Regions from separate parts of the Alkalihalobacillus sp. R86527 genome, predicted to be linked through region 1. Evidence: predicted binding sites of a transcription regulator. Region 1 holds the regulator's gene; the other holds the start of a gene.
The links. The regulator CtsR, encoded in region 1, represses protease genes until heat stress. The targets are predictions, from matches to a motif close to ATGGTCAATAAAGGTCAAACA.
Positions count from the first base shown of each region.

Region 1 (15,235 bases):
AAAAGGATGTGGCGTTGCTTAGACAACCAGGATGTTGGCTTAGAAGCAGCCATCATTTAAAGAGTGCGTAATAGCTCACTGGTCGAGTGACGCTGCGCCGAAAATGTACCGGGGCTAAACGTATCACCGAAGCTGTGGATTGTCTTACGACAATGGTAGGAGAGCGTTCTAAGGGCTGCGAAGTCAGACCGAAAGGACTGGTGGAGCGCTTAGAAGTGAGAATGCCGGTATGAGTAGCGAAAGACAAGTGAGAATCTTGTCCGTCGAAAGCCCAAGGTTTCCTGAGGAAGGCTCGTCCGCTCAGGGTTAGTCGGGACCTAAGCCGAGGCCGAAAGGCGTAGGCGATGGATAACAGGTTGATATTCCTGTACCACCTCCTTTCCGTTTGAACGACGGGGGGACGCAGAAAGATAGGGAGAGCGCGCTGCTGGAAATGCGCGTCCAAGCGATTAGGCTGGTGAATAGGCAAATCCGTTCACCGCGAAGGCTGAGTCGTGATGGCGAGGGAATTAAGTACCGAAGTCCCTGATTCTACACTGCCAAGAAAAGCCTCTAGTGAGGAAAGAGGTGCCCGTACCGCAAACCGACACAGGTAGGCGAGGAGAGAATCCTAAGACGATCGGGAGAACTCTCGTTAAGGAACTCGGCAAAATGACCCCGTAACTTCGGGAGAAGGGGTGCTTCCTCGGGTGAATAGCCCAGGGGAGCCGCAGTGAAAAGATCCAAGCGACTGTTTAGCAAAAACACAGGTCTCTGCCAAGCCGCAAGGCGATGTATAGGGGCTGACACCTGCCCGGTGCTGGAAGGTTAAGAGGAGGGGTTATCCCTTACGGGAGAAGCTCTGAATCGAAGCCCCAGTAAACGGCGGCCGTAACTATAACGGTCCTAAGGTAGCGAAATTCCTTGTCGGGTAAGTTCCGACCCGCACGAAAGGTGCAACGACTTGGATACTGTCTCAACGAGAGACCCGGTGAAATTATAGTACCTGTGAAGATGCAGGTTACCCGCGACAGGACGGAAAGACCCCATGGAGCTTTACTGTAGCCTGATATTGGATTTTGGTACAGCTTGTACAGGATAGGTAGGAGCCATAGAAGCCGGACCGCTAGGTTCGGTGGAGGCGTCGGTGGGATACTACCCTGGCTGTACTGACATTCTAACCCAGCACCGTGATCCGGTGCGGAGACAGTGTCAGGTGGGCAGTTTGACTGGGGCGGTCGCCTCCTAAAGAGTAACGGAGGCGCCCAAAGGTTCCCTCAGAATGGTTGGAAATCATTCGCAGAGTGTAAAGGCACAAGGGAGCTTGACTGCGAGACCTACAAGTCGAGCAGGGACGAAAGTCGGGCTTAGTGATCCGGTGGTTCCGCATGGAAGGGCCATCGCTCAACGGATAAAAGCTACCCTGGGGATAACAGGCTTATCTCCCCCAAGAGTCCACATCGACGGGGAGGTTTGGCACCTCGATGTCGGCTCATCGCATCCTGGGGCTGAAGTAGGTCCCAAGGGTTGGGCTGTTCGCCCATTAAAGCGGTACGCGAGCTGGGTTCAGAACGTCGTGAGACAGTTCGGTCCCTATCCGTCGCGGGCGCAGGAAATTTGAGAGGAGCTGTCCTTAGTACGAGAGGACCGGGATGGACACACCGCTGGTGTACCAGTTGTTCCGCCAGGAGCATAGCTGGGTAGCTACGTGTGGAAGGGATAAGTGCTGAAAGCATCTAAGCATGAAGCCCCCCTCGAGATGAGATTTCCCACAGCGTCAAGCTGGTAAGATCCCTCAGAGATGATGAGGTTGATAGGTTCGGGGTGGAAGCGTGGCGACACGTGGAGCTGACGAATACTAATCGATCGAGGGCTTAACCAAAACGAAAAGTAAAGCAGGCTTGGTCATATTCGCAGACCATTGGAGCTCTTGAACAGAAGGCGTTTTTCGCCTGAAGTGAAAGAGTGAAATGGACAAGAATATAGCCTGCGGCACTAGACATCGCGAAAAAATATTGGAATACGTTGTTGAGTGCTATCTAGTTTTCAGGGAATGAAAAGAAGTTCGACTAAGTTCCACCACGTCCTGTGGTGAACATCGAACGACTAACATCCTGTCAGTCTAGTGATGAAGGCGAAGAGGTCACACCCGTTCCCATGCCGAACACGGAAGTTAAGCTCTTCAGCGCCGATGGTAGTTGGGGGATCTCCCCCTGCAAGAGTAGGACGTCGCTAGGCAAGTGAGAAGTCAGAGGTCATTATGATCTCTGGCTTTTTTATATGTTTTTTTCGTTTGAGTAGTACCGTGAGGTGGTATTCCATCATGATTTACATTCAAGAACATCCTCGAAAGCTTCGTAGGGGTGGGAGAAGCAAGAAATTCGAGGAAGCAAGTGAGACTGGACCGGAGTAGATAGTCGGAGATCTATGAGGATCCAGGATCGCGCAGCTGGGGAGTTCGCCGCATATTTCACACCGAGGATTGTTGGAACTCATACTAATATCGAACGTTAATTATTGCTAGAAGAAGGGTAATATAAAACGATAGAAAATTAAGAGAAAGGGATATCAAATGGAAGTATTAAATATCACACTAGCGGACAATTTTGGTACGATATCGCTACGTATCTTGATTGCGGCAGTATTAAGTGGAGTTATAGGAAGCGAGAGAGAATTCAAAAGGCATCCAGCAGGTTTTAGAACTCATATTCTTGTTGGTGTTGGAGCATGTTTGATGATGTTATTATCTTTGTTTGGTTTTGAAGATTACAATGAAACGCATGCGAATATTAATTTTGACCCTTCTCGTATTCCATCATATGTTATTAGTGGTATAGGATTTTTAGGCGCTGGTACTATTTTAGCGAATGGTTGGACAGTAAGGGGACTAACCACTGCAGCATCGATTTGGGTAGTTGCTGGAATAGGATTGGTAGTAGGAGTAGGGATGTTGTATGAAGCTGTTTTCACAACATTGATTGTTGTGTTGAGCTTGGTTTTCTTAAGTAAAATCGAGAAACTCTACATGTCTAAATCTCAACATTGGATCAATCTATTTGTAGAAGAAGGACTATCGTTAAAATCCGTTATAGAAAAAATCGAAGAAATGAATATTAGCGTTCTAGAAATGAAAACAGACGACCCGAAAGAAACTCATTACGAAAGGGACGAAAGAATTTACACGTATTCAATTCTTGTTAATACAAATAATTCAATGAAACTCTCGACTCTTGTGGATCATCTTAAAGAAATTGATAAGATAAAAAGAATAAATTGCAAGGAATGAATGCACTATTTCTGGGAATGATGGTAAGGTTCACGTCCGCAATATGAAGAGACATGTTACTTTCCAATACACAAGAAACACGTTATAATATACTTAACGTCAAATATAGTCAAAGTCAGTTTGGGGACGGAGAGGAGGCAGAGTAGTGCGAAATGTTTCCGATGTAATTGAAGCATATATTAAAAAAATCTTGATGGTAGAAGGTAGAGATGCCGTTGAGATTAAAAGAAGTGAGATTGCTGATAAGTTTCAATGTGTTCCTTCACAGATTAATTATGTTATCAACACCCGCTTTACGATTGAAAAAGGATATATTGTGGAAAGTAAAAGGGGTGGAGGCGGTTATATAAGAATTTTGAAGGTGAAACCCGAAACTCATGCGGATTTAATTGATGACATGCTTAATATTGTAAAAAATCAAGTGCCACAGGCAGTATCTGAAAATATTATTCTTAGGCTGTTAGAAGAAGAGGTAATATCGGGTCGGGAAGCGAAGTTAATGCTAAGTGTTCTCGATCGAACAGTTATTACTATTGAATTACCACTTCGAGACCACCTAAGAGCGAATATGTTGCGTGCAATGCTGACGGCACTGAAGTATAAACAATAGCATTAGTGTACAAATAGGAGGGTTGCCCTATGACCTGCCAGGAATGTGGTGAGCGTCCTGCTACGCTCCATTTCACCAAGATTGTAAATGGACAAAAAACAGAATTCCATATCTGTGAAATGTGTGCCAAAGAAAAAGGTGATGTTGAGCCAGGCACTAACCATTTTTCTATCCATAACTTATTATCGGGGTTACTAAATTTTGAAACACCAATCAACGAAAGTTCTTCACACCCTATTTACAATAAAGAGCGACAAAGTTGTCCGAAATGTGGGCTAACGTATCAACAGTTCACGCAAGTTGGTCGATTTGGTTGTTCAGAGTGTTACAATACGTTTTCAGAAAACCTTGATCCTATATTTAAAAAGGTTCATGGTGGTAATTCTGTTCATTCTGGTAAATTACCAAAACGCGCTGGAGCAGCGATCGAAATTGAACGTAAAGTTCAAAACCTCCGAAGTAAGATGCAAGAGTATATTCAGCAGGAGGAATTTGAAAAAGCTGCTGAAACTAGAGATTTAATTCGTTCTCTCGAATATAAAGCGTCGGAAGGGGGAGAATGATGTCACTTCAGCGTTTTATTAGCGAAGCTGTTAGCCCATGGATGAAAGACGAAGGACCAGATTCAGATATCGTTATGAGTAGTCGAATAAGATTTGCTCGTAATTTGAAAAATTATGTTTTTCCTGTACTTTCTAATGGGAAACAAAACTTAGAAGTTCTTGAAAGTGTTAGAACTAAATTTAATGAAGCACCCAATGAACAGATTGGGCAACTAGAACTAATTGAGATAGAAGCACTAAAGCCAACTCAAAAAAGAGTTCTAGTAGAGAAACACCTGGTTAGCCCCAACCTTGTAGAACAATCCAAAAATGGAGCAGTTTTACTTAGTGAAAATGAGACGATCAGCATTATGATTAATGAGGAAGATCATTTTCGTATTCAATGTTTGAAGGCTGGGTTTAGACTTAAGGAAGCATTAAATCTCGCAAACTCTCTTGATGACTGGATTGAAAGTAAAGTTGATTATGCGTTTGATAAACGAAAAGGGTATTTAACTAGCTGTCCGACGAATGTTGGAACAGGGATGAGAGCTTCAGTGATGATGCATTTACCAGCATTAGTGTTAACACAGCAGTTAAATCACATTATCCCCGCCATTAATCAACTTGGCCTTGTTGTTAGAGGGAGTTATGGTGAGGGAAGTGAAGCCCAGGGTAATATTTTTCAAATTTCTAATCAAATTACGCTAGGTAAAAGTGAAACAGATATTATCGAGGACCTTCAGGGTGTGGTTAGGCAAGTAATTGAAAAAGAACGCTCAGCAAGAAGGATGTTGCTAGATAATTCAAGAATTGAATTAGAAGACAGAATATATCGTTCTTTAGGAATTCTTGAGAATAGCAGAATCATTCAATCGAAGGAAGCTGCCAAGTGCCTTTCAAATGTTCGATTAGGAATTGATATCGGTCTTGTTGCTGGTATAACTAAGTCAATACTTAATGAGCTAGTTATTTTAACTCAACCAGGTTTTCTTCAGCAATATGCAGGAGCTAGTCTTAATCCTGCAGAACGAGATATTAAACGAGCTACATTAATCAGAGAACGACTTGAACTAGAAAAACAATTGAAGAAATCGGAGGGTGATGAACGATGATGTTTGGACGATTTACAGAGCGTGCTCAAAAAGTGCTCGCATTAGCGCAGGAAGAAGCCATTCGTCTTGGTCATAACAATGTCGGGACAGAACATATCCTATTAGGCTTGATTCGTGAAGGTGAAGGGATAGCTGCTAAGGCATTGACTGCTCTTGGGCTTGGTTCTGAAAAAATCCAAAAAGAAGTAGAGAAGCTAATTGGGAGAGGACAGGATTCTGTTCAATCCATTCACTATACACCTCGTGCAAAAAAAGTAATTGAACTATCAATGGATGAAGCTCGTAAACTAAGTCACTCTTATGTTGGAACAGAGCATATTCTGTTAGGTTTAATACGTGAAGGTGAAGGAGTAGCAGCACGAGTACTTAATAACCTTGGCGTTAGTTTAAATAAAGCTCGTCAGCAGGTTCTACAACTTTTAGGAAGTAACGAAAGCTCTTCATCTAGTCATCAGGGAGCAGGAGCTAGTGCAAATACTCCAACTCTAGATGGCCTTGCTCGAGATTTAACTGTAATTGCACGTGACGGTGGCCTGGACCCAGTAATTGGTCGTAGCAAAGAAATCGAACGGGTAATCGAAGTGTTAAGCCGTAGAACAAAGAATAACCCAGTTCTTATTGGTGAACCTGGTGTAGGTAAAACAGCGATTGCTGAAGGGCTTGCACAACAAATCATTAATAACGAAGTTCCGGAAACTCTTCGTGATAAGCGTGTTATGACACTAGATATGGGAACTGTAGTAGCTGGTACGAAGTATCGTGGTGAATTCGAAGACCGTCTAAAGAAAGTGATGGATGAAATTCGTCAGGCAGGAAACATCATTCTATTCATTGATGAGCTACACACATTAATCGGCGCTGGAGGAGCGGAAGGTGCAATCGATGCATCTAACATCTTAAAGCCAGCACTAGCACGTGGTGAGCTACAATGTATCGGAGCAACTACACTAGATGAGTATAGAAAGTATATTGAGAAAGATGCAGCATTAGAGCGTCGTTTCCAACCGATCCAAGTAAACGAACCTACGAGTGATGAATCAGCGCTTATCCTAAAAGGTTTACGGGATCGCTATGAAGCTCACCATCGTGTGACGATTACAGACGAAGCAATTGACGCTGCAGTGAAGCTTTCTGATCGCTACATTTCTGATCGCTTCCTACCAGACAAAGCCATTGACTTAATTGATGAAGCTGCTTCAAAAGTACGTCTACGTTCCTATACTGCTCCTCCAAACTTAAAAGAACTAGATAAAAAGCTTGAAGAAGTTCGCAAGGAGAAAGATGCAGCAGTTCAGAGTCAAGAGTTTGAGAAAGCAGCATCTTTACGAGATTCTGAGCAACGCTTGAGAGAAGAACTTGAGCAGACAAAGAAAGAATGGAAAGAAAAGCAAGGTAAAGAGAATCAGGAGGTTTCCCCTGATGATATTGCGATTGTGGTAGCAAATTGGACCGGAATTCCTGTCTCTAAACTTGAAGAACAAGAAACAGAGCGTTTGTTGAAAATGGAAGAGATTCTTCATAATCGCTTGATTGGGCAAGAAGAAGCTGTTAAATCCATTTCAAAAGCGGTTCGAAGAGCACGAGCGGGGCTTAAAGATCCGAAGCGACCGATTGGATCATTCATTTTCTTAGGACCTACTGGTGTAGGTAAAACAGAACTTGCAAGAGCAGTTGCTGAAACTCTCTTCGGTGAAGAAGATTCGGTCATCAGAATCGACATGTCAGAATATATGGAGAAACATGCAACGTCTAGACTAGTAGGATCACCTCCAGGTTATGTAGGTTATGAAGAAGGTGGCCAGCTTACTGAAAAGGTTAGACGTAAGCCATATTCCGTTATTTTGCTTGACGAAATTGAAAAAGCACACCCAGATGTATTTAACATCCTTTTACAAGTGTTAGAAGATGGACGTTTAACTGATTCTAAAGGGCGTGTAGTTGATTTCCGTAATACAGTCGTTATTATGACTTCAAACGTAGGAGCAAGCACATTGAAGCGTAATAAATACGTTGGTTTTACAACGGGATCTGAAGGCGAAGAATATCAAGATATGAAAGATAAAGTGATGGATGAGCTGAAGAAGACGTTCCGTCCAGAATTCTTGAACCGTATCGATGAAATCATTGTGTTCCACTCTCTCGAGAAGAGACACTTGAAAGAAATCATCGTTCTCATGGCGAACCAGCTTAAGAATCGTCTTTCAGACCACGGTATTGATTTCGAACTTTCTGATCTGGCTCTCGATAAGATTGCAGAAGAGGGTTATGATCCAGATTATGGAGCTCGTCCGTTAAGAAGAGCCCTTCAACGTCACATCGAAGACCGCCTTTCTGAAGAGCTATTAAGAGGAAACATCGAGAAAGGTCAGCGAGTGAAAATCGACTACAACAATGATGATTTCGTAGTTGAAACACTGTCTGAAGCGACATCTAAGTAAAGAGATTTAACCGGAAGGCTGCTGTCTTCCGGTTTTCTAATTTTAATAGGCATGTTTCGAATCAATTAAGGGAAAAGGAAAATGAGCAGTATTTTCCACTACATATGCAAGTGTTGTAAGGTCATAGGACCTTGAAAATTATGATATGATAATAAAAGAAAAAGTGTTCGGTAAAGTAAAGGTGGGGAAGAGCTTGGCTAAGAAAAAGACGAAATTTATGTGTCAGGACTGTGGGTATGAATCTCCTAAGTGGATGGGGAAATGTCCAGGATGTCACCAGTGGAATACGATGGTAGAAGAGTTTGTGCCTTCGGATACAGATCGCAGAAGATTCGTAACATCCAGTGATACAACAACAAGCAAACCTGAATCGATTCGAAACGTCAAAAAGGAGAAAGAGGATCGAATTTTAACTGGGATCGTGGAGCTTGACCGCGTACTAGGTGGAGGAATCGTTCCTGGATCTCTCGCACTCGTAGGGGGCGACCCCGGAATAGGAAAGTCTACGTTATTACTACAAACTTCTTCAAAACTCGCAGACAGAGATCATCCAGTCCTTTATATATCTGGGGAAGAGTCGGTGAAGCAAACAAAGCTTCGAGCAGACCGATTAGGAGTAGACGCTGAAAAACTATTTGTATTAGCGGAGACTGATTTAGAGTATATTAGTAAAGCGATAGATGAAATAGAGCCGAAACTCGTCATAATTGATTCAATTCAGACGATATTTCGATCGGAAGTTACATCTGCACCAGGAAGCGTTTCTCAGGTAAGAGAATGTACCTCGCAGCTAATGAGGATTGCAAAAACGCGTGGAATTGCGATTTTCATCGTAGGTCATGTAACAAAAGAAGGGGCGATTGCAGGACCTCGTCTTCTTGAGCATATGGTAGATGCTGTTTTATATTTTGAAGGAGAACGCCATCATACGTTTAGAATTCTTCGGGGTGTCAAAAACAGATTTGGCTCAACGAATGAAATAGGTGTTTTCGAAATGAAAGAAGATGGACTCGAAGAAGTGCTCAATCCTTCAGAGATCTTCCTTGAAGAGCGGTCTACTGGTGCAGCTGGCTCAACAGTAGTCGCTTCCATGGAAGGGACGAGAACAGTTCTAGTGGAAATTCAAGCACTCATATCACCAACGAGTTTTGGGAATCCTAGAAGAACTGCGACGGGTATTGATCATAACAGGGTATCCTTACTAATGGCTGTGCTTGAGAAAAGGGTTGGACTATTGCTTCAAAATCAGGATGCATACCTTAACGTAGCGGGTGGTGTACGGTTAGATGAACCAGCAATCGATTTAGCTATTGCAGTCTCCGTTGCATCTAGTTTCCGGGATAAACCAACGAGAGCAACGGATATCGTTGTAGGAGAAATCGGCCTCACAGGTGAAATTAGACGAGTATCTAGAATAGAACAACGTGTGCAGGAAGCGGCTAAGCTAGGCTTTGAGCGAGCAATTATTCCACAGAAGAATATTGGGGGATGGACATTTCCAGAAGGCATTCAGGTTGTAGGCGTCCAAACCGTAGATGAAGCATTAAACGAAGCATTAGGAGGGTAACTGATGGAGACAGAAAAAAAGCAGGAGGTAATCAATGACATTTTAAAGATTGTTGCGCCAGGTACGATGTTAAGACATGGTATAGATAATATATTACGAGCGAAAACAGGTGGGTTAATCGTTGTTGGTTATAACGGGAAGGTGCAAGATTTAGTTGATGGAGGCTTTTCAATCGACTGTCGCTTTACCCCTGCATATCTCTATGAACTTGCAAAAATGGATGGCGCCATTATTCTTAATAAAGAAGCGAATAAAATCCTATATGCAAACACGCAGTTAATTCCTGATACGGCAATTCCATCAACGGAAACAGGGATTCGCCATCGAACCGCAGAACGGGTTGCCAAGCAAACAGGCAATCTAGTGATTTCAATTTCGCAAAGAAGGAATGTCATTACGCTCTATCAAGGGAGCATCCGCTATTCATTGAAAGAGATTGGCGTTATTTTAACGAAAGCCAATCAAGCGATGCAGACGCTAGAGAAGTACAAATCAGTGCTAGATCAAGGAATTACGGATCTTGGTGCTCTTGAATTTGAAGAGCTTGCGACCTTACAAGAGGTAGCACAAGTTATTCATAGAATAGAGATGGTACTTCGAATTAAGCAGGAAATATTAAATTATATTAATGAGCTCGGTACTGAAGGTCGCTTGATCAGCATGCAGATGGAAGAGTTGGTCACAAACCTTGAAGCAGAGGCAAGATGGTTGATCGGGGATTATGTTAAAGACGTTGATGAAACCCCTGCGGACGTGATGAAAAGACTTAAGAAATTGACTAGTGATGATCTGCTCGAAGATCATTCTATTATGAAAATATTGGGTTACGAAGAACAAAACGAAGCTGTTAAACCGAGAGGATATCGAATTCTACATAAGATTCCTCGCTTACCTTCAAATATTATAGAAAACCTCGTTGCCAGCTTTGGAAACCTCAATGATATTTCAACAGCTTCCATCGAAGAGTTAGATAAGGTAGAAGGTATTGGTGAAATTCGCGCGAAAAAGATAAAGGCAGGCCTGAAGCGGATTCAAGAACAGTTGTTTGTAGACCGGCATATATAGGGCTAACAAATAGACAATCAATAGGGGCTGTGCTACTCTATAATTAATTTATAGGTATAAAAGCTAACCTATTATCATACTATAAAATTCGCAAACTTCAAGAATAACGTTTCAATTTTAGTAAATTGTATATAATGATAGAAGGAGGTGAAAACGTCAATGATAAAGTGGATCATTCAGTTATTTTTTATCATTTTAGGCGGAGCACTGGGCTTAGTTTATTTGCCAGAATTTATTCAATTACTCAATATAGGTGACATACCAGCCGTTTTCAGCAACTCGTATGCAGGTGCTGTCATTGGAGCGGTGCTATTTTTCTTAGCAACTTTTTGGATAACAGATTATATCGTTGACTTTATTCGTATTATTGAAGAGAAGGTTGTTAAAGCACCTGTTGGTGATGTGTTATTTGGGACAATTGGGCTGATTATTGGACTTATAGTTGCATTTTTAATTAATATGCCTCTGGCTGAAATTAAGCTGCCAGTCATTAGCAACGTGCTGCCTATCTTTATTAGTGTACTTTTTGGTTATTTTGGATTCCAGGTTGGGTTTAAGAAACGAGATGAACTTATTAACCTATTCAATAACAACAAAGGTAGAGAGAAGAAGAAAGATTCTGATGACCCTGACATCGATTCTGGATCATCAAAGCTAAAGATTCTTGATACTAGCGTCATTATCGATGGACGAATTGCTGATATCTGTCAAACTGGTTTCCTTGAAGGAACGCTAGTAATTCCTCAATTCGTACTAGAAGAACTTCAACATATAGCAGATTCTTCTGATGTACTGAAAAGGAATAGAGGGCGTCGAGGTCTAGATATCTTAAACAAGATACAGAAAGAACTTGCTGTTAATGTTGAAATATACGAAGGTGACTTTGACGAAATTCAAGAAGTAGACAGTAAGCTTGTAAAGCTCGCTAAACTTGTAAATGGAATGGTTGTTACTAATGACTTTAACCTTAACAAAGTGTGTGAACTACAAAAGGTTCAAGTTCTAAATATCAATGATCTTGCAAATGCGGTTAAGCCAGTTGTCCTTCCTGGAGAAGAGCTTAATGTTCAGGTAATCAAGGACGGTAAAGAGTATAACCAGGGAGTTGCTTACCTGGATGATGGTACGATGATCGTAGTGGAAGATGGAAGAGACTACATTGGTAAAACAATTGATGTTCTTGTAACGAGCGTATTGCAAACATCTGCCGGGCGTATGATCTTTGCCAAGCCCAAATTGCTTGAAAAAGCGCTCTAGGGGGATAGGTAACGGGGGTTCTAGGATTGAAGTATTCTGTTGTTATACCTGCAGCAGGCCAGGGGAAGCGTATGAATGCAGGGAAAAATAAACAATTTATCATGCTTGATGAAAAGCCGATTATCGTACATACGATATCGGTTTTTCAGAGTGATTTACACTGTGAAGAAATTGTCTTAGCAGTGAATGAACGGGAACATGAAGAGTTTAAGTTATTGATTGGAGAGTATGGTCTCACAAAGGTGACTAAGGTCGTTACAGGTGGAAAAGAACGGCAGCAAAGTGTATATGAAGGTCTAAAAGCACTAGATGGGGATAAGATTGTCCTGATCCATGATGGCGCGCGACCTTTTTTTACTCTTGAAGTGGCTTTTAATTTAGCGGAAGCTGCATCTACATATGACGGCGCGGTAGTGGCTGTGCCAGTTAAGGATACTGTAAAGCAGGTCAGTGATTTAAAGGTTGATAAAACGATTGATCGATCAAGCCTGTGGGCTGTTCAAACTCCGCAGGCTTTTCGTCTTTCTATTATAAAAGACATTCACAGATGGGCTGAAGAAAATAATATTATTGGTACAGATGATGCGAGTCTTGTGGAAATGAACGGGAGGACTGTTAAGATCATTCCTGGTGACTATTGGAATGTGAAACTAACAACTCCTGAAGATTTAATTTTCGCTAGAGCTATTTTAAGAGAGAAAAAGGAGAGTGAATCGTAATGAGGATTGGGCATGGGTTTGATGTGCACCAGCTTGTTGAAGGGCGTCCATGTATTATTGGAGGTATCACAATTCCCTTTGAAAAAGGTCTTCTAGGTCATTCGGATGCAGATGTTTTGCTTCATTCTGTAGCAGATGCTTGTCTAGGTGCTATTGGAGAAGGGGATATCGGCAAACATTTTCCTGATACGGATGAGTCCTTTAAAGATGCTGATTCGAAGGAACTCCTTCGTCACGTTTTTCAGATTGTAAAAGAAAAAGGATATGTCCTCGGAAACGTAGACTGCACGATTATTGCACAGATGCCGAAAATGGCCCCACATATTTCTGCGATGCGGGAAGTTATTGCGGACCTCCTGGAAGCGGATGTTGATCAAGTGAATGTGAAAGCAACTACTTCAGAGAAGCTAGGGTTCACAGGTAGAGGAGAGGGCATCGCAACAGAAGTAGTCGTATTACTACAATCTAGTTGACCGATAATTTGACTACAATGGTAAAATAATAAGACAGTTAAAGATAAAATTAATGGTGGTGTATAAAATGGGAAACGAAGTTAGGGTGCGTTATGCACCGAGTCCAACAGGGTATTTACATATAGGTAATGCTCGTACTGCATTGTTTAACTATCTGTTCGCTAGAAGCCAAAACGGTAAATTCATTATTAGAATCGAGGATACTGACCAAACTCGAAACGTAGAGGGTGGGGAGCAGAATCAACTTGATTATTTAAAATGGCTAGGTATGGATTGGGACGAAAGCATCGACAAAGAGGGGGAATATGGCCCTTATCGTCAGATGGAGCGTCTTGATATCTATACGAAGCACACGACTGAACTCCTTGAGAAAGACCTAGCATACAAGTGTTACTGTACAGAAGATGAGCTAGAAGCAGAGCGAGAAGCGCAACGTGCACGTGGAGAAATGCCTCGTTATTCTGGGAAATGTCGCCATCTAACAGAAGAAAAACGCGAGGAACTAGATGCTGAAGGACGTGAGCCTAGCATTCGTTTTGCCGTACCTCGTGATAAAGAATTCTCATTTGATGATATTGTGAAGGATCGTGTATCATTTGAATCAAATGGTATCGGTGATTTCGTTATTGTCAAAAAGAATGGAATTCCAACATATAATTATGCGGTTGCATTAGACGATCATTACATGAAAATCTCTCACGTCCTACGTGGAGACGATCATATTTCTAACACACCTAAGCAGCTAATGATTTACGAAGCATTCGGCTTTGAGCCGCCTAAATTCGGTCATATGACGCTCATTGTTAATGATCAGAAGAAGAAGTTAAGTAAGCGTGATAAGTCAATCGTTCAATACATTGAGCAATATCATGACCTGGGCTTCCTTCCTGAAGCGTTATTTAACTTTATTACGTTACTTGGTTGGTCTCCAAAGGGTGAAGATGAAGTGTTTACGAAGGAAGCATTAATCGAAATATTTGATGCTGAACGTTTATCAACGTCACCAGCAGTTTTCGATTCACAAAAGCTTTACTGGATGAATAACCAGTATATAAAAGCTGCTAGCATTGAGCGGGTAGTAGACCTTGCCCTTCCACATCTGATTGAGGCTGGTCGTCTACCAAAAGAGATGACAGCTGAGCAACATCAGTGGGCGAAAGAGCTTATTTCTCTTTATCAAGAGCAACTTCAGTATGGAAAAGAAATCGTCGAGCTTACAGAGTTGTTCTTTAAGCAAGAAATTAATTATAATGAAGAAGCATTGGTTGTATTGAATGAAGAACAAGTTCCTGAAGTAATGGAAGGCTTCCTTCATCAGCTTGAAGAGGTTGCTGATTTTAAACCAGGTGAAATTAAAGCAGCTATTAAAGCGACACAAAAAGCTACTGGCCATAAAGGGAAGAAGCTATTTATGCCAATCCGAGTAGCAACGACTGGCGAAACGCATGGTCCAGAGCTACCAAATGCTATTTCTTTGTTAGGCAGAGAAACAGTTAAGGCTCGATTGAATCAGGTTATTGCATTAAGTCAATCCTAAGCGATAACTAAATACTAAACGATGATGAGGAGAAGTAAGTGATTTGCATTCTTTTTAGAGAGAGCCGACGTGGCTGAAAGCGGCTTAAGGATGTCTTCACTGAAATGCACCTCTGAGTCTTCTACAGAACCTCCTGTCTAGGATAGTATGTAGGAGCGGTAACCGCCGTTAATGGGGAAAGGTATTTCCTATTAGGAAATATAAAACAGAGTGGAACCACGCGATAAGCGTCTCTGTGTGATTGATCCAATCACACAGAGACGCTTTTTTTAATAAGCTGAAGTTAATAAAAAGGGGAGGGATGAATCCAGTGTGGAAGACAATGAAACAGGATATAGATGTTGTATTTGATCAAGATCCTGCTGCTAGAAGTTACTTTGAGGTGATTTTAACCTATGCAGGACTTCATGCCATCTGGTCACATAGGTTTGCTCATTGGTTTTGGAAGAAGAAGTTTTTCTTTTTGGCACGATTCGTTTCTCAGGTTAGTCGGTTTTTCACAGGAATTGAAATTCATCCTGGAGCGACGATTGGTGAACGCTGCTTTATTGATCACGGTATGGGCGTGGTTATAGGAGAAACGTGTGAAATAGGCAATAATGTTACCTTGTTCCAGGGGGTCACCCTAGGAGGAACGGGGAAAGAAA
Region 1 is NZ_JAXHBW010000001.1:51,966-67,200, reverse strand. It holds rRNA gene SJY16_RS00425 (23S ribosomal RNA) at 1-1,861, shown strand, start outside; rRNA gene rrf (5S ribosomal RNA) at 2,101-2,217, shown strand; gene SJY16_RS00415 (MgtC/SapB family protein) at 2,552-3,265, shown strand; gene SJY16_RS00410 (CtsR family transcriptional regulator) at 3,411-3,875, shown strand; gene mcsA (protein-arginine kinase activator protein McsA) at 3,905-4,438, shown strand; gene mcsB (protein-arginine kinase McsB) at 4,438-5,532, shown strand; gene clpC (ATP-dependent protease ATP-binding subunit ClpC) at 5,529-7,970, shown strand; gene radA (DNA repair protein RadA) at 8,164-9,537, shown strand; gene disA (DNA integrity scanning diadenylate cyclase DisA) at 9,541-10,602, shown strand; gene SJY16_RS00380 (PIN/TRAM domain-containing protein) at 10,762-11,859, shown strand; gene ispD (2-C-methyl-D-erythritol 4-phosphate cytidylyltransferase) at 11,886-12,578, shown strand; gene ispF (2-C-methyl-D-erythritol 2,4-cyclodiphosphate synthase) at 12,578-13,051, shown strand; gene gltX (glutamate--tRNA ligase) at 13,119-14,588, shown strand; T-box leader at 14,601-14,826, shown strand; gene cysE (serine O-acetyltransferase) at 14,890-15,235, shown strand, end outside.

Region 2 (15,235 bases), 3.4 Mb from region 1:
TTCATCGATTAATAAAATACTATACGGCTTTCGGCGCACTCGCTCTGTTAATTGTCCCGCCTCATCATGTCCCACATACCCTGGTGGTGATCCGATGAGTTTAGAAACAGAGTGCTTTTCCATGTATTCACTCATATCGAGTCGAACCATCGCGTCTCTATCTCCAAATAATTCTTCTGCTAATGACTTAGACAATTCTGTTTTACCAACACCAGTTGGTCCGACGAACAGGAATGACCCAATCGGTCTGTTTTTTCGTTTCAACCCTGCACGACTTCTTCGAATAGCTTTTGCCACTTTGTGAACCGCATCTTCCTGACCGATTACGGTGGCATTAAGCTGATCAGCAAGGTTCTTCATCTTCATTTGCTCATCTTCTTGAAGTTTCCTTACAGGTATGCCCGTCTTACTCTCGATGAGTTGTTGGATATCTTCAAGGTTAACGAGAGCATCCGCCTCATTGTTTTCTTTCAAGGATTCCTCTAATTTCTTCTCCAGCTTAAGCTCTTCATCCCGAAGCTTAGCAGCTTTTTCATAGTTTTCTTCTGTTGTAGCTTGTTTTTTGTCTGCGGCAATCTGCTCCAGACGTTTCTGTAGTTCATCATGGTTCGAAGCTGTAATGGTTAAATTCATTTTTGCACCAGCTTCATCTAATAAGTCAATTGCTTTATCAGGTAGAAAACGATCCTGAATGTAACGATTGGATAATGTTACACATCCATGTATCGCTTCTTCAGTAAACTTAACTTCATGGTAGTCCTCGTATCTTGGTTTAAGTCCTTCCAAGATTTGAATTGCTTCTTCTATTGTAGGCTCATTCACCATCACGGGCTGAAAACGTCTTTCAAGTGCTGCATCTTTCTCAATTTGACGGTATTCTTTCAACGTTGTCGCACCCATTAATTGAAGTTCACCTCTTGCTAGTGCTGGTTTTAAGATGTTGCCGGCATCCATTGAACCTTCTGCCGAACCAGCCCCAACGATTAGGTGAATCTCATCGATAAACAGAATGACATTTTTTCTTGCTTGTAGTTCAGCTATTAGCTGTTTCATTCTCTCTTCAAACTGACCACGAATACCTGTATTTGATACGAGAGATGCTACATCTAATAAATAGATTTCTTTATTTTGAAGTTTAGAAGGTACATTACCTTCCGAAATACGAAGCGCTAGTCCTTCAGCAATAGCCGTCTTCCCTACACCTGGCTCTCCAATCAAGACAGGATTGTTTTTGTTTCGACGATTGAGTGTTTCGATAACTCTAGCTACTTCTTCGTCTCTTCCGATGACTGGATCGATCAAACCAGCTTTTGCAGCGTCAGTTACATTCTTACCTAATTCATCTAGCAGTGCGCCGTTTCCACCATTGGTTTGTGGTTGTGCTTCTTTATTTTGAAAAAATTCTTGATCTGGTTGTTTCATAAAAGACTGGAAGAAATCATCAAATTGACTTTTTGATGAAGGTGTTTCTTGACCATTCAACACGTTTGCATAGCATGAACTGCACAAATGAACACGCTTTTTATTGTGGTTAATTTGAACATTCAACTGTACTTTCGCAGTATTTTGATTGCATTTTTCACAAAGCATATGATGGCCTCCTAAATATGTTTTATTTATATGAAAGTGACTATCTTTTTTATCAAGGTCAATCTTCCTCTGACTTTGACTATATTTGACCTTGTATTTATATTATAATCTGACTATCTTTGACTTTCAAGTATTTCGTTTTTTCTTAAAGCCATTTATTCATATAAGAGTAGCCACAACAATTGTATCGCAACTTAAAAAATGTAATATTTGAAATAAAGGAATTTTTTCTAAGGTTGGATAATAGATTGTATTAATCTACTTTTCGACAAAGGGTATACAAGTTTACTAGTCTGGCAACAATGGTGATAGATTAAAAAGGGAGGAATACCAATGAATGATTCAGTCTATCAATTGATAGTTGAAACCACCGTCAAGCGCGTGCCTACCTGTCATGAATCACCTGGTGATTTCTTTATTGCCCTCGACAGCTCTGATTACCCATACCTCATTCTACCGACACCGAGAGAAATGTTTGATAACGACGATGTTTTTACCATTCGCCTGATCCCAGATGTTTTGAATAAATTCCGCTATGAATTGGACAACTCTTACACAAAGCTATCGTTCAGTCGATTTTCTACTTTTTTCGATGATAAAACGTATTACTTTGGCCCTGAAGAAAACATGCTTGTTACATTCTTAACTTCCACTATTTACAAAAACTATGTTGCCTGGATCAGTCACCTTTACTTCAAACGTATCGATGACTTGATTGAACAATATAATAACGAACCGGGAAAAGAGCAGAAAAAAACAATCAAAGCGAAACTTTCTCGCCTTCTGATCGAAGCTTAGATACCAGACAATCGATTTCATTCTGGACAAGGTGGCATCCTTCAACAAGAGAGCGATAATGAATATTGACGATTTCCCCTTCGTTTTCTGTTGCCTTATACGTATATCGGGGATCATAATAATCCAGCAGAAGTTTCTCAACGACTGTTCCATACTTCTCTTCTTCAAGCGCTCGGTAAATAAGCTGACGATTTTCATCTGACAGTCGTTTCTCAATTTTGTGGATGCCTTTCACTATTTTCTCAGCATTCTGCTCAGGATGATACGTATTTAATATCGTTTGGATTCGGTAAGAAAGCGGGGCGTGAACATGGATGCGCGTCCCTTTTTGTTTGCCTTCAAGGATGAAATCAGGGACGATGATATTCCCTAATCGTTTACTTTCAGACTCAATTACATAATAATCGGTGTCCCCTATTTCATTAAGTCTATCGTATAACTTCGCTTCAAACTCCTTTTGACTTCTCCCAGGTAGATTCACTCTTCCGAAAACTGAACCTCTATGAGCTGCTAATCCTTCTAAATCAATGACAGGATACCCACTTTCTTCCAAGCGTTGTAAAATCTCCGTCTTTGAAGTTCCAGTCAAACCTTCTAATACCACAAAAGGGATCTCTCTCTCAGAATATGTTCCAAGTTGATCGATTACTTTTTGTCGATAAGCACGAATTCCTCCCACTAACTGAAGGCAAGGTAGACCCATCATTTCAAAAATAACAGCAAGACTTTTGCTTCGCATACCGCCCCTCCAGCAGTAAACAACGAACTCCTTACCTTGCGAAATCGTTTTTGCCCGCTTATAAAATTCAGGGAGGGATGGAGAAACGAGCGAAATTCCAAGCTCCTTCGCTGCTTCTGTTCCTTCTTTTTTATATGTGGTCCCTACTATCTCCCTTTCTTCATTAGAAAAGATAGGCATATTAACAGCACCTGGGATATGAAATTGTTCGTATTCTGCTGGAGTCCGCACATCTATTATTGGAAGTTCCCTATCCAGTACTTCATCTATCGAGATAGTTTTCATAACGACTCATCCTTTATCTCTCATTATTGAGTTCATTATATCACCCGTGTTCTAATCACCTTAAACCCTTGTTTATGCACTTTGAAATCGGGGAACTTTATAACGAGGTGAAAAAAAATGGAAACGACCGAAATGATTACCCGCATACAAGATAATTTAAAGAACTGGATGGGCGGACATCTGATCATCGAAAAAAAAGAAAACGAAGACTTAGATAAAGCAATTATGCTTTTAAATGACATCACTTTTTTGCATAAAGGCGAGACTATCGATGACTATACAACTTCGACACTTCTCCAACTAAAAGGAAAAGGAAAGATCATTTCTGAAGTAGATACCGTTCCCCTTCCCCACTCCAAATTTGACATTCAATTAGAAGATTTAATGAAAATCAATCAAGTAGAAGATGAGCTAACAATCACCACAGAAAGAGCAAGGTACACTATCACATACAACTCAAACTAAAGGGGCCTTAGATTCCTTTTTTATTGCTTTGTCCTAAAGGGGCCTTAGGTTCCTTTTTTATTGCTTTGTCGAGAATATCTAGAACTCCTTCTTAATATCTTTTATATAGACTGTTATGAAGGAGGTATTTAATGGAGCAAAATGACATACAGGTACCCGATGAAGAGACGCGCTCCTGGGCTATGTTTGCTCATCTGTCAGCACTTTCAGGCTATTTAATTCCATTTGGTAATATTATTGCCCCTTTAATCATTTGGTCATTAAAGAAGGATGTTCATCCTTTTATCAATGAGCAAGCAAAAGAAGCATTGAATTTCCAAATCTGCATGACAATTTACGGATTAATTGCTGGCTTACTCACTTTGATTTTGATCGGATTTATTCTTCTTCCAGCTATCTTTATCATCCAACTGGTTTTTATCATCATCGCTTCGGTAAAGGCGAACCAGGGTGAGGACTATCGATACCCACTGACATTTAGAATGATCACCTAAGTTTCTACAAATTTCGGGTAATCCACATAATTTAGGTTTGTCCATGTTATAATGGAAGTAAACTTATAATGTGGAGGGTGTGCCTTGGCTACAAAAGGGAAAGACCAATTAACAGTATGGGCGCTTGCATTCATGGTGTGGGCAGTACCAATCGCTTTTATTATCGGTTTCTATATCATAACTAGACCACAGTAAACCAGCGAACCGCTGGTTTTTTATTTTTTCTCACTATTTATGCTCAGGTTTTAGCTTCCTATTAGTTGGGAAAGAAGTATTTATACACCAACTAAAGGAGGAACTAAATCATGAAAGAATTCACAGTAGCACCAAACAAAGATGTAACAGGCTGGTATGTAAAAGTTGAAGATGTTGCACCTACCGATTTATATAAGATGCGCTCTGATGCAGTGGAGAAAGCTGAGGAACTAGCACAGGGAGATACACCAAGTAAGGTTCTTATCCTTGATGAGAAGCATGAAGTTGAAGAAGAACGAAAGTTTTAATAATAGCTAGCATCCCCTTCACAAATAATGAAGGGGTTTTTCTTTTGTTTGGCTAGATTGATTTCAAAATAAGATGGACATTGTTGCTATAAGAGCGGGGACTCCGATCTGTCCCTCTAGTCCCTCAGTAGTCGAGCACCTTCCACTCCAATCAGTTAAGTGTGAGTATTTTATTCAAAACTTCTTCAAGAAAACAATCTTTGAGAAAAGAGCCATATAAAAAGAGCGGATCGTCATCCGCTCTTCAACTTAGCTATTGCTGTTATTGTTGTTTCCGCCTTTTTTTCCAATCTCTTTATAGAACTCTTTGTCATGGTTCTTAGATGTTTGCTCTCCGCCCTTTTCGCCTATCTCTTGATAAAATTCTTTATCATGTTCGCGAGCAGTTTTCTTACCGCCTTTTTCACCTATATCTTCGTAGAATTCTTTATCATGTTCACGCGCTGTTTTGTTACCTCCCTTTTCGCCTATTTCTTGATAGAATTCTTTATCATGTTCATTTGCTGTTTTTTCTCCACCTTTTTGACCAATATCCTGATAAAAGTCTTTATTGTGCTCTCTCGAAGTTTTCTTACCACCTTTACGACCAGCTTCTTCTCTACTCATTTTCTCATTGTTATTAGCCATTTCTTCTTCCTCCTTTAAATGTTCTTTTTCTTTTTTTTGCTACATTTTTGATATTCCACGGTAGATAATTTCAAAACCAAATTTTGGAGTTATTTTACAAATTTAAGCCAATTGTACCAAGCTCACTCGATCTATTTTCATATAAAAAAGCCCCCGAAGCGGGGGCTTACCTATTAAGAGTAGTAAACATGGATCGGTCGTTCATATTTCTTCGAGAGCTTTTCTAATGATTTCTTTACATTGATCAAATCGTCTTTATCTATTCCACAACCAATTTTTATCTTAAAACCTTTTTCTTCAAATGGCTTCAATTCTTTAATCATATGTTCAAAAGATTTTAACCACGCTGGATAATTCGTTTGTAATCCGGCCGGCTTATATTGTCCATAGAGATTAGCGATAATTCTCTTGTTATCTTGACTTAAAGCAAATGAGCACTTGCCGAGTTTCTTCTTTGGAGGAAATGGGAAGTTCTCATCAGCTTTAGCTGCTTCAGGGTATGTTTCTTTAACTGATTTTGCAATCCCGACATCTAAAGCATTGAAGCAATCACATTGGTGCGCAATAACAGTACAATCACTTTTAAGAAGGTTGCCTTTTTCTAATTGAATCATACATGCACTCTCCTTTTAGAGAACCCTTTTGTATGATTATAATGAAAAATCAGATAATTTCAATAGGAATATTTTCCTTCAATCTGCATATTATGATAGGATTCGCTATTTTAATAGGATTTCACTCGTCTAAAAATTTTTATTTTATACTTACTACCCCTGGCTGTTTTGCATATAGACTTCTTCAAATGGTTGAACCACTACAAATCCTGATCCTTCAAACTTCATTTGGATCGACTCTCCGCTACCTCTTCCAAAGAAGGACTTTAATGAAACATCCGTTTGGAAATCTGGTTTTAAATTTCCAGACCATGCTACGGTGGCATTTGGATCTGTAATAACAGGTTTATCTGGCGTTACACGGATCGTGAGTGGTTCATAATGACTCGTAATTGCGATCATACCTGGGCCATTACACGTCACATTAAATAGTCCACCAGCCATCATACCAGTAATACGTTTCATCATTCGGATATCCCAATCGATCCCTTCTTCAAATGACAGGAGATCATTCCCATTTACACTGATCGACTCTCCTTCACCTAGATGAATAATAGAAATTTTCTTACCGGCATCTGCTAAGTATAACTTTCCTCTTCCTTCTGCTTTCATAAGTGAAGCACCTTCACCCGTAAATGCTTTTTTGAACATTTTTCCGAGGCCGTGTTCTAAAATTCCTTCTCTTTCAAATTTGATTTCCCCATTATACGTAATCATGGCACCCGCTTTTGCCCAAACCTTACCGTTTAAGTTCACTTCTAGCACTCTTTCAGTCTCAAGTTCAAAAAAACCTTCACCTTTATCCTGTTGTACAGTAGATTTAACGAATTCGTCCATCGAATACCGATTCATAGAAAACTCTCCCTCCTCATTCTTACCACCATTTTACAACATTACCTATTACTTCTCACACAGTTCGTTTACACTGTATATAAAAGGTTTGTTTTGAAAGATCTTGCACAGGGTACATTAAACCTTATAAGACTAAGACTGGAGGTATGATCTTGATTATCGTGTATGCTAGCATCGCAATTGTTGTTCTTTCACTCGTTTATCTCGGCATCGTAGCAGTTAAAACCTCTAAAGAAACGAAAGTATCACTGAACGATTTTTCTGCCACTGCTGCAAGACTTCAAGAAAAAGTAGATCGAATCAATGAAGAAACGAATAACTTATCAAACACATCCAACCAAATTTCCGAAAATATTCAAGCAAAGAAAGAAACGATTCAAGGCGTGATTGGGCAGGCAAAAGAAACTCCTGAACCATTCAAGAACCTTATTACTTCAATCAAGAACACTCCAAACCCTCAAAAAGAGGTAACGGACGAAAGGTTAACCGAATTAGGAGATAGACTGATCGAGATGTGGGGCCGCTACCGCGTAAAGAAGAAATCGAAAGCGGAGTAAGGGCATAGCCCTTACTTTTTTTGTTCTGTAATACTTTAAATTAGGTGGGCTATTTATGAAACAAATAAGACAAATCATTTTCTTTATATTAATGACAGCAAGCATTTATATTATGTTATTCACCTCTGTCCCCACCTTATGGAAGTGGGTAGCGGGGACAATCTATTTCTCGATTTTGTTTTCTATTCTATTTGTTCTCATGCTGGAACAGAGGTCGCCTTACAAAACGTTACTATGGATGTATGTGCTCATTTTCTTTCCTATCATAGGGTATGTGTTCTTTCTCTTCTCAGGTCAGTTAGAAGTACAGGGACATCTATTTAAAGAGAAGCGTACTAACGGCCTTGAGTTTTTCCAAAAGCACGTGAACTTCTCTGCCTCAGAACGTTGGAACGATTTAAACGAGCGGAACCAAAACTTTTCAAATCTTATCGCAACGATGGTATCTAGTCCAATCAGTATGCGATCTCAAACGAAGCTCCTTCTTAACGGCAGTGATACATTCTCCGCTATTAAAGAGGAAATCAAAAAAGCCCAAACGTATATCCACTTGGAATACTATACTTTTCGTTCTGATGAATTAGGGAAGTCAATCATTCAACTTCTTGTTGAGAAAGCGAATGAAGGCGTTGAAGTTCGAGTTCTCTACGATTCCATCGGAAGCCACAATCTATCTCGATCTTCAAAGAACGCGTTAAGAGCTGCAGGTGCAAGTGTTCAGCAGTTTTTACCCATTAAGTATGGATTCTTCAATCAAACTGTTAACTTTCGAAACCATAGAAAGATCATTGTGATCGATGGACGTACAGCTTTCGTTGGTGGGCTGAATATTGGTGATGAGTACGCTGGTGATTATAATGGGATGAAATACTGGCGAGATTCACACCTACTCGTAAAAGGTGAAATTATCTCCGCAGTTCATGGGGTATTTCTTATGGACTGGGAATACATGGCTGGTGAAAGTCTTCTATCAGAAAAGTATTTGGAAGCCTATGAGGTAGAAGGTGACGGTGGTACCCAGGTGGTCCCAAGTGGTCCAGATACAAAGAGAAGTGCAATGACAGACTTATACTTCAATTTAATCACGACAGCCAAAGATCGAATATGGATTGCAACACCTTACTTCGTTCCCAATAAGGCACTTAGAGCAGCGCTTTCCATCGCAGCGATGAGGGGTGTAGAAGTAAAGTTAATCGTGCCTGAAGTGAGTGATGGGTTCCTTACTCAATATGCTACCCGTTCCTACTTCTCACAACTACTGGAATACGGTGTTGAAATCTACATGTATCAAAGAGGATTCTTACATCAAAAAATAATGATCGTAGATGATGATATCGCAACGATCGGAACCGCGAATATGGACATGAGGTCCATGCATTTAAATTTCGAAGTAAATGTCTTCTTGTTCCAAGCAAGTACCATTTCTGACCTGGTTCAGGCATATCAAAATGATATCGAAGACTCCGTAAAAGTCGACAAGAAAAGATATCAAGAAAGAGGATTGCTTCATCGTACGAAAGAATCGTTTGCTAGACTTTTTTCTCCAGTTCTATGATTTCCTCCAATCTTTCTTTAAAAGAGAATGCATGATGAGGTCGATATAATTGCCCCTAGCAAACGCATAGTCTCTAAGAATTCCTTCCTCCTGGAAACCAAGTTTATGTACTAATTTTCGGGAGGATGAGTTATCTTGATGAATCAATGCCCCGATTCGATTCAGTTGCAATTCATCGAAGCCATACGGAATAATGGCTGATAACGCTTCTGACATATACCCCTTCCCTTCTGCTTCCTCTATTAAATCGTAGCCTAACTCAATCCTGCCTACTCGCTTCGACCAATTGTGAAACCCACACGTTCCTATGATTTCGTTAGTATCCTTTCGTGCAATGCCCCATCTTACAGCTTGTTGATTCTCAAACCCTTTTTGAAAGCTCATTAAGACCCCTTCTGCTTCTTCCATGTTCTGAATCAACTCGCTACCATAGTACTTCATCGTATGCTTACTTGAAAATATAGCAAATAATGCCGGTAAATCTTTTTCACCTATCTCTCTTAATAACAATCGTGAGGTAAGTAAGTCTGGAAATTCTTCCTTCACATGCGACACTCTCCATTCACAAAAAATTCCCGGAGAACAAAGATCACATGCTCTCCGGGCCAATCTAAAAATAAGGGGATTAATAATAAGACGAACCAAACCAAAATAAGTTTCAATTTTTCGAATTTCTTTTTTAATCATTTGTTACACATGATAATATTTGAGATAAGATCATTTATAGTTAAAGGAAAGGAGTGATCGTAGTGGGGAAAAACCTGTATCTTATACGTCACTGTGAAGCAGAAGGACAAGCACATGACGCTTCATTAACTTCAAAAGGACGAGAACAAGCTGTTATGCTAGCTGATTTTCTTAAAGACATATCATTCGATAAGCTTTATTGCTCTCCTTACACTAGAGCGCTTCAATCCGTTGAACCCCTTGCGCTCCAATTAGACAAGCAGATTACGATTGATGAACGCTTAGAAGAAAGGAAGCTCTCCGAGAGTCTTCTCGATAACTGGATGAAAGAATTAGAAAAAACATTTGAAGATTTTTCATATAAGCTAGCTGGCGGAGAATCTAGTACTGAGGCTGCATACAGAGGAGTTGAAGCAGTGATGGACGTAGTTCGTGTAACAAAAGAAAATGCACTTGTTGTAACGCATGGGAACCTTTTTACGCTGATTCTAAATCACTTTGATCGATTTCATGGTTTTGATTCTTGGAAGTCACTTACTAACCCAGATTGTTATAAATTGATTTTCGATAATGATACCCTTACATCGATTGATCATATCATTCTGAGTGATCATTAAAATGACTACTGGGCTATATTCCAAATACCATTGTTGTGCAACTTGCATCCACTTTGAAGTCGTGAAAAACACTCGTACGACTTATCGATGTAAGCGACTTGGTTTTGAAACGAAACCAACTTATCAATTCAACTGCTGGGAACCTAAAGACATCGTGAAGAAGCGAATGAAAAAAGACAATAAATCTTAATTCTCATTATCAGTACCTCCTCAATCTGTGGGAGGTATTTTTTTAGAAGGTCGTTTCGATATCGGTCACTTCATTCATCCATTTATCAATTGCCTCTTGAGGCAGGTCCCAACTGATCCATGAAGCCATTACTTTTAACTCTTCCGATTTCACAACCCAGTATTCATAACGCTTTTCATGTATATTGCGGTATACTCCTGATTTATGGATTAGCATATAGCCATCTCCTCCTCTTTTTCTGTTATAAACGTTCATACCCCTTTTATATTAAAAGTAACACGCCGTATGTATGATTTGTTACTCAATAATCAAATACTAACCTAACTATGATATTGGGGGTGAGCCTTAATGAAGTACAGTAGTTTACGGCAAATTCAATCTAGCTTCTGGTTTATACCGACCTTCTATGGTGTAGGAGCGCTAATCGCAGCTATTCTCACACTCATTTTCGATAGACACATTATTCACGGCGAAGCCATTATCCTACCTTACTTCTTTTTTGCGACCTATGATACAAGTATAACAATCTTAAGTACACTCGTGTCTTCTATGTTAACAATGACGACCATCACTTTCTCTACAATCATGGTTGTCCTGACTACATATTTATCTAATTTCTCTCCAAGAACACTCCAGAACTTTATTACTGATCGTGTCACCAAACGAGTTCTCGGCATTTTCGTTGGTGGGATCATTTATTTTATCATCCTTCTCTTATTGATCGAACAGAACACAGAGGAAGGATTTGTGTATTTTGCACCAGTACTAGCTGTGACTTATGCGATTATATGCGTAGCTTACTTCGTATACTTCATCCACCATGTCGCAAACTGGATACTTGTCGGAAACTTGATCAAACATATATCGAAAAACACGTTAGAAACGATCGACCGAACTTATACAGATTATGAAAAAGCAAACGAAGGTAGAGCGGCTGCATGGGATTCATGGGAACTTGATGAAATCAAAATGAAAGAGCCTCGTACGATTTCTTCCGATAAATCTGGCTATTTACAAAATGTAGCGATTAACGATTTATTAAAGATTGCTATAAAGCACGATTTCATTATTAAACTAGAACGCGATATTGGTGAATTCATTGATGAAGGAACCGTTGTCTTTTCCTACTGGTCGACGAAAGAGCATCCCGAAGAGGACAAGATAATGGATTCTTTATCACTCGGAACCGAAAGAACAACTGATCAAGATATTGAATATGGCATTCAAAAGCTTGTCGAGATAGCGCTAAGAGCGATTTCTCCAGGAATAAATGATCCTAATACCGCTATTAATTGTATTAATCGTTTAGGAAGGGTCTTATCAAGATTAGGACAAAAGCATATTCCGCAACCTCTGTATCATGATGATAACAAGAATCTCCGTGTCATTACGAAGCCTGTAACCTACAGCACCTATTTATATAAAAGCTTCTATCAGATTAGGCATTATGCGAGGGAAGATGTCTCTGTTCTCGGCTCGATTCTCCATTCTCTCGAATTAGCAGCTGATGGAAATAAGCACGACATTCATGAGACAATTTGGGAATTCGGTCAGTTTGTCATACGCGGATTCGATCCAAACGTTCTTGACGAGCTAGACTTCAGATTTATTAATGAGAAGCTTAAAAAAGTTGCCAAAGCAACAGGGTTCCAAGAGGCATACACTCCGCTCAGAAAGCCTATATAGGTTTACAAAAAAAACGACCGTAATCGGTCGTTTTTTCATGATGCAGATCGCAACCATTCTTGCATTTCCTCTAAAGTCAAAGGCCCCACTCTTTTTTCTACAATAACACCTTCGCTATCGATCATATATGAAGTCGGCATAGAAAGAACTATATAAAGATCTTCCCCTACCTTTCCCTCGGTATCCATCAATATAGAGAACCTCAAGTTATTTTCTTTTACAAAGGCAGGCACTTCTTCTTTACGCGGTTCAAATTTAGTGAAATTCACCGATAATACTTCAACTTCTTCACTATATTTATCAGTAAAGGTTTGGATATCTGGCATTTCTTCTTTACATGGCGGACACCACGTTGCCCAGAAATTTATAAATACGGGCGTTCCTTCAAAATCGGATAAGCTTACCTTCTTGTCTCCCTCAAGCGTTGATAATGTAAAATTAGGTGCACGATCACCAACTTCTGTACCAACACTTGGTTCGGCTATCACAGTGCTATAAACTCCCCATCCAAGTGCGATGAGAATAATAAGAAACACGATTCGTTTAATCATCTAGATTCTCTCCTTCGCCTTACCTACTAATCGATAGAAAAATATTCGTCGCGAACGAAAATATCTTCACGATTCACTGCATTTTCCTTCGATGCTAAGACTAGCCCTAATGGAGTATCGGTTTCTTTATCATTAATGATTGTAAATGACACTGACGCCTTAGATGCTTCTTTAATATATTTCGATAACATCGAATAGGAAAGATCCCCGTTCAAGAATAGTATAAGTTCGCCAGAATGCTTCATATAGTTCTTAACGGCTGAATAAACTTCTTTCTGTGCAGTTTGTCTTTTCGTAAGAGCAACGTAAACACGCTCTCGAAATGTTGATAAATACAATGCTTTTTCTGCAGGCTTTAACTCTGGGGTACCATGAATGCCTGCGTCTAGTGCTTGTTTAATTTCTTTATCCACTTCATACACCTCTTCTTGATAATTAAAGCTAGTGTCTCACATTGTATAGGTTTAATGCTAGTAAATAGAAACGCCTTCTGTGTTACTTAGAAGGCGTTTCCTAGTTTGTAGGGAATCCTGATTAATGTGTTCCCTAAGCCGTAGGAGTTTGAATACCGCTTGCTTTCCTGTGGACGAACGCCCGAGCCTCCTCGCGGATAAAAAGCCGTCCACTCCGAGTCTCGAACGCCCGTTTTCCACGGGAGTCAAGCGGTATTCACTCCTACTAGGTTGCAATCAATCAAAGCAAACTTTCCGACTGATTATGATGAAGTAGTTCTCTGCTTTATTTTTCTAGAAGTAATTTAATTTGCTTTTGTCTTGTTTTCAAAACTACATATCAATGTTGATTGGAGCGGAAGGAGGCTCACCGCCCGCCCCGCGGAAAGCGAGCATCCTGGAGCGGAAACCCCTCTTATTATATGTTAAAGGTAAAAAAGAAAAGCTACAGAGACTTCCTCGACAGATTAAGAAACGCCTTATGACTACTCAGAAGGCGTTTCGTTTTCGTATTCATTTAGCATAATTAATCGTTCCATCATTGTTGGATGACCATATTTTAAATACTTCACCAAGAATGGAGGATTTACTTCGTTTAAACTGTTAACTGTTAGTTTCTGAAAAGAACCTACAGCAGCATCGACATCGTCTGTCATTTCAATCGCATATTTATCAGCATTTATTTCAGCATGTCTTGAAATAGCAAGCTCGACTGGACTCGCAATAAAAGACATAATTGAGAAGAGAAGCAGTAATGCAGGTAGGGTAGTGATATCTGAAACTGACTTCGCCCCCCATGCATCTCCCCACTTTTCTACTACTTTCCCCAAAATACGATAAGCGATATATAAACCGAACAAGCTCATAATAAGAGCACCCGCAAGGTTTCCATATAAGTGGTTCATCACATAATGCCCCATTTCATGGGCCATAATGAAAAGCACTTCATCATCTTGAAGCTTGTTTGTTGTCGTATCCCATAACACGATTCTTAAATTTGAACCTATTCCAGTAACATAAGCATTCATAGCATTTGTTTTTTCTGACATGTTCACTTCGAACACTCGGTCAGCCGGAATATTCGCTTCATTCGCCATATCGAGTATTTGCTCTTCAAGCTCTTTATCCGATAGTGACGTAAAGTCATTATAGAGTGGGTCGATGACAACTGGTTGGATATACATCATGAAAGCAAGATATGGAACCATCAATCCCCACGCTGCAAGCCACCATCTTTTTTCATAACGCTTAATCAATAAATATAATACCCCGATCACGAGGGAGGTTAGACCAATGTCGATCCAGAAAGAGACCATCTCATCTTTCATCCAATCGGAAAATGCTTGAGTATTGATTCCATACTTCACAGAAAGTGATCTACTCCAAAATTTTAGAGGAAAGGTTACGATCCATGTAAATGCAGATAAAAGTACGATATATACAGGTATAATCACAAAACCCTTTTTGGATATTCCTTTACCGAATGATTGAAACATCTTCGAGAGTCCAAACCCTAATACAAGGAGATAAATGCCCCATTCATACGGAATGGAGATGAAGGATAGAAAACTTCTGTATCGTGAATATTCTTCTGACAGCTCAAGCTGTTTTTCGGACATAAATGTAGCAGGATCTGCCGCCGTACCTCGATAAGCGTCAGGTACACCAAAATCAGCCCAATAAAACAAATAAAACCCCATTAAAAGGGCGTACGCGGAGAAGCCAAGAATAAACCACCAGGTTACTCGTCTTTTCATACTATTTCTCCTCCCGAATACTTTCTCTATATTATTTGTACGAGCAAATCTCACAAATAGAACCCTGTCTCTATGTTAGGGATATGTAATTCCGTTTCACCATTAGTCTTTTTATTTCCTTCAATATTATTTCTTGAGAAGTGACTTTATATAATAAAAAAAGAAAATCGGCGGATTTTCCGCCGATTCTACATGACTTCTATTATTTACTCTCTA
Region 2 is NZ_JAXHBW010000001.1:3,428,965-3,444,199, forward strand. It holds gene SJY16_RS17845 (ATP-dependent Clp protease ATP-binding subunit) at 1-1,590, opposite strand, end outside; gene SJY16_RS17850 (hypothetical protein) at 1,924-2,388, shown strand; gene mnmH (tRNA 2-selenouridine(34) synthase MnmH) at 2,351-3,412, opposite strand; gene ymzB (protein YmzB) at 3,530-3,877, shown strand; gene SJY16_RS17865 (DUF4870 domain-containing protein) at 4,009-4,371, shown strand; gene SJY16_RS17870 (DUF2188 domain-containing protein) at 4,677-4,874, shown strand; gene SJY16_RS17875 (KGG domain-containing protein) at 5,124-5,501, opposite strand; gene SJY16_RS17880 (macro domain-containing protein) at 5,675-6,115, opposite strand; gene SJY16_RS17885 (AIM24 family protein) at 6,269-6,967, opposite strand; gene SJY16_RS17890 (DUF948 domain-containing protein) at 7,129-7,524, shown strand; gene cls (cardiolipin synthase) at 7,580-9,079, shown strand; gene SJY16_RS17900 (GNAT family N-acetyltransferase) at 9,074-9,625, opposite strand; gene SJY16_RS17905 (histidine phosphatase family protein) at 9,829-10,383, shown strand; gene SJY16_RS17910 (hypothetical protein) at 10,385-10,573, shown strand; gene SJY16_RS17915 (hypothetical protein) at 10,616-10,789, opposite strand; gene SJY16_RS17920 (DUF2254 domain-containing protein) at 10,922-12,259, shown strand; gene SJY16_RS17925 (redoxin domain-containing protein) at 12,295-12,810, opposite strand; gene SJY16_RS17930 (YueI family protein) at 12,837-13,223, opposite strand; gene SJY16_RS17935 (M48 family metallopeptidase) at 13,748-15,019, opposite strand; gene SJY16_RS17940 (hypothetical protein) at 15,222-15,235, opposite strand, start outside.
Region 2: the regulator CtsR is predicted to act here: its motif matches at 1,663-1,683, upstream of SJY16_RS17845 (ATP-dependent Clp protease ATP-binding subunit).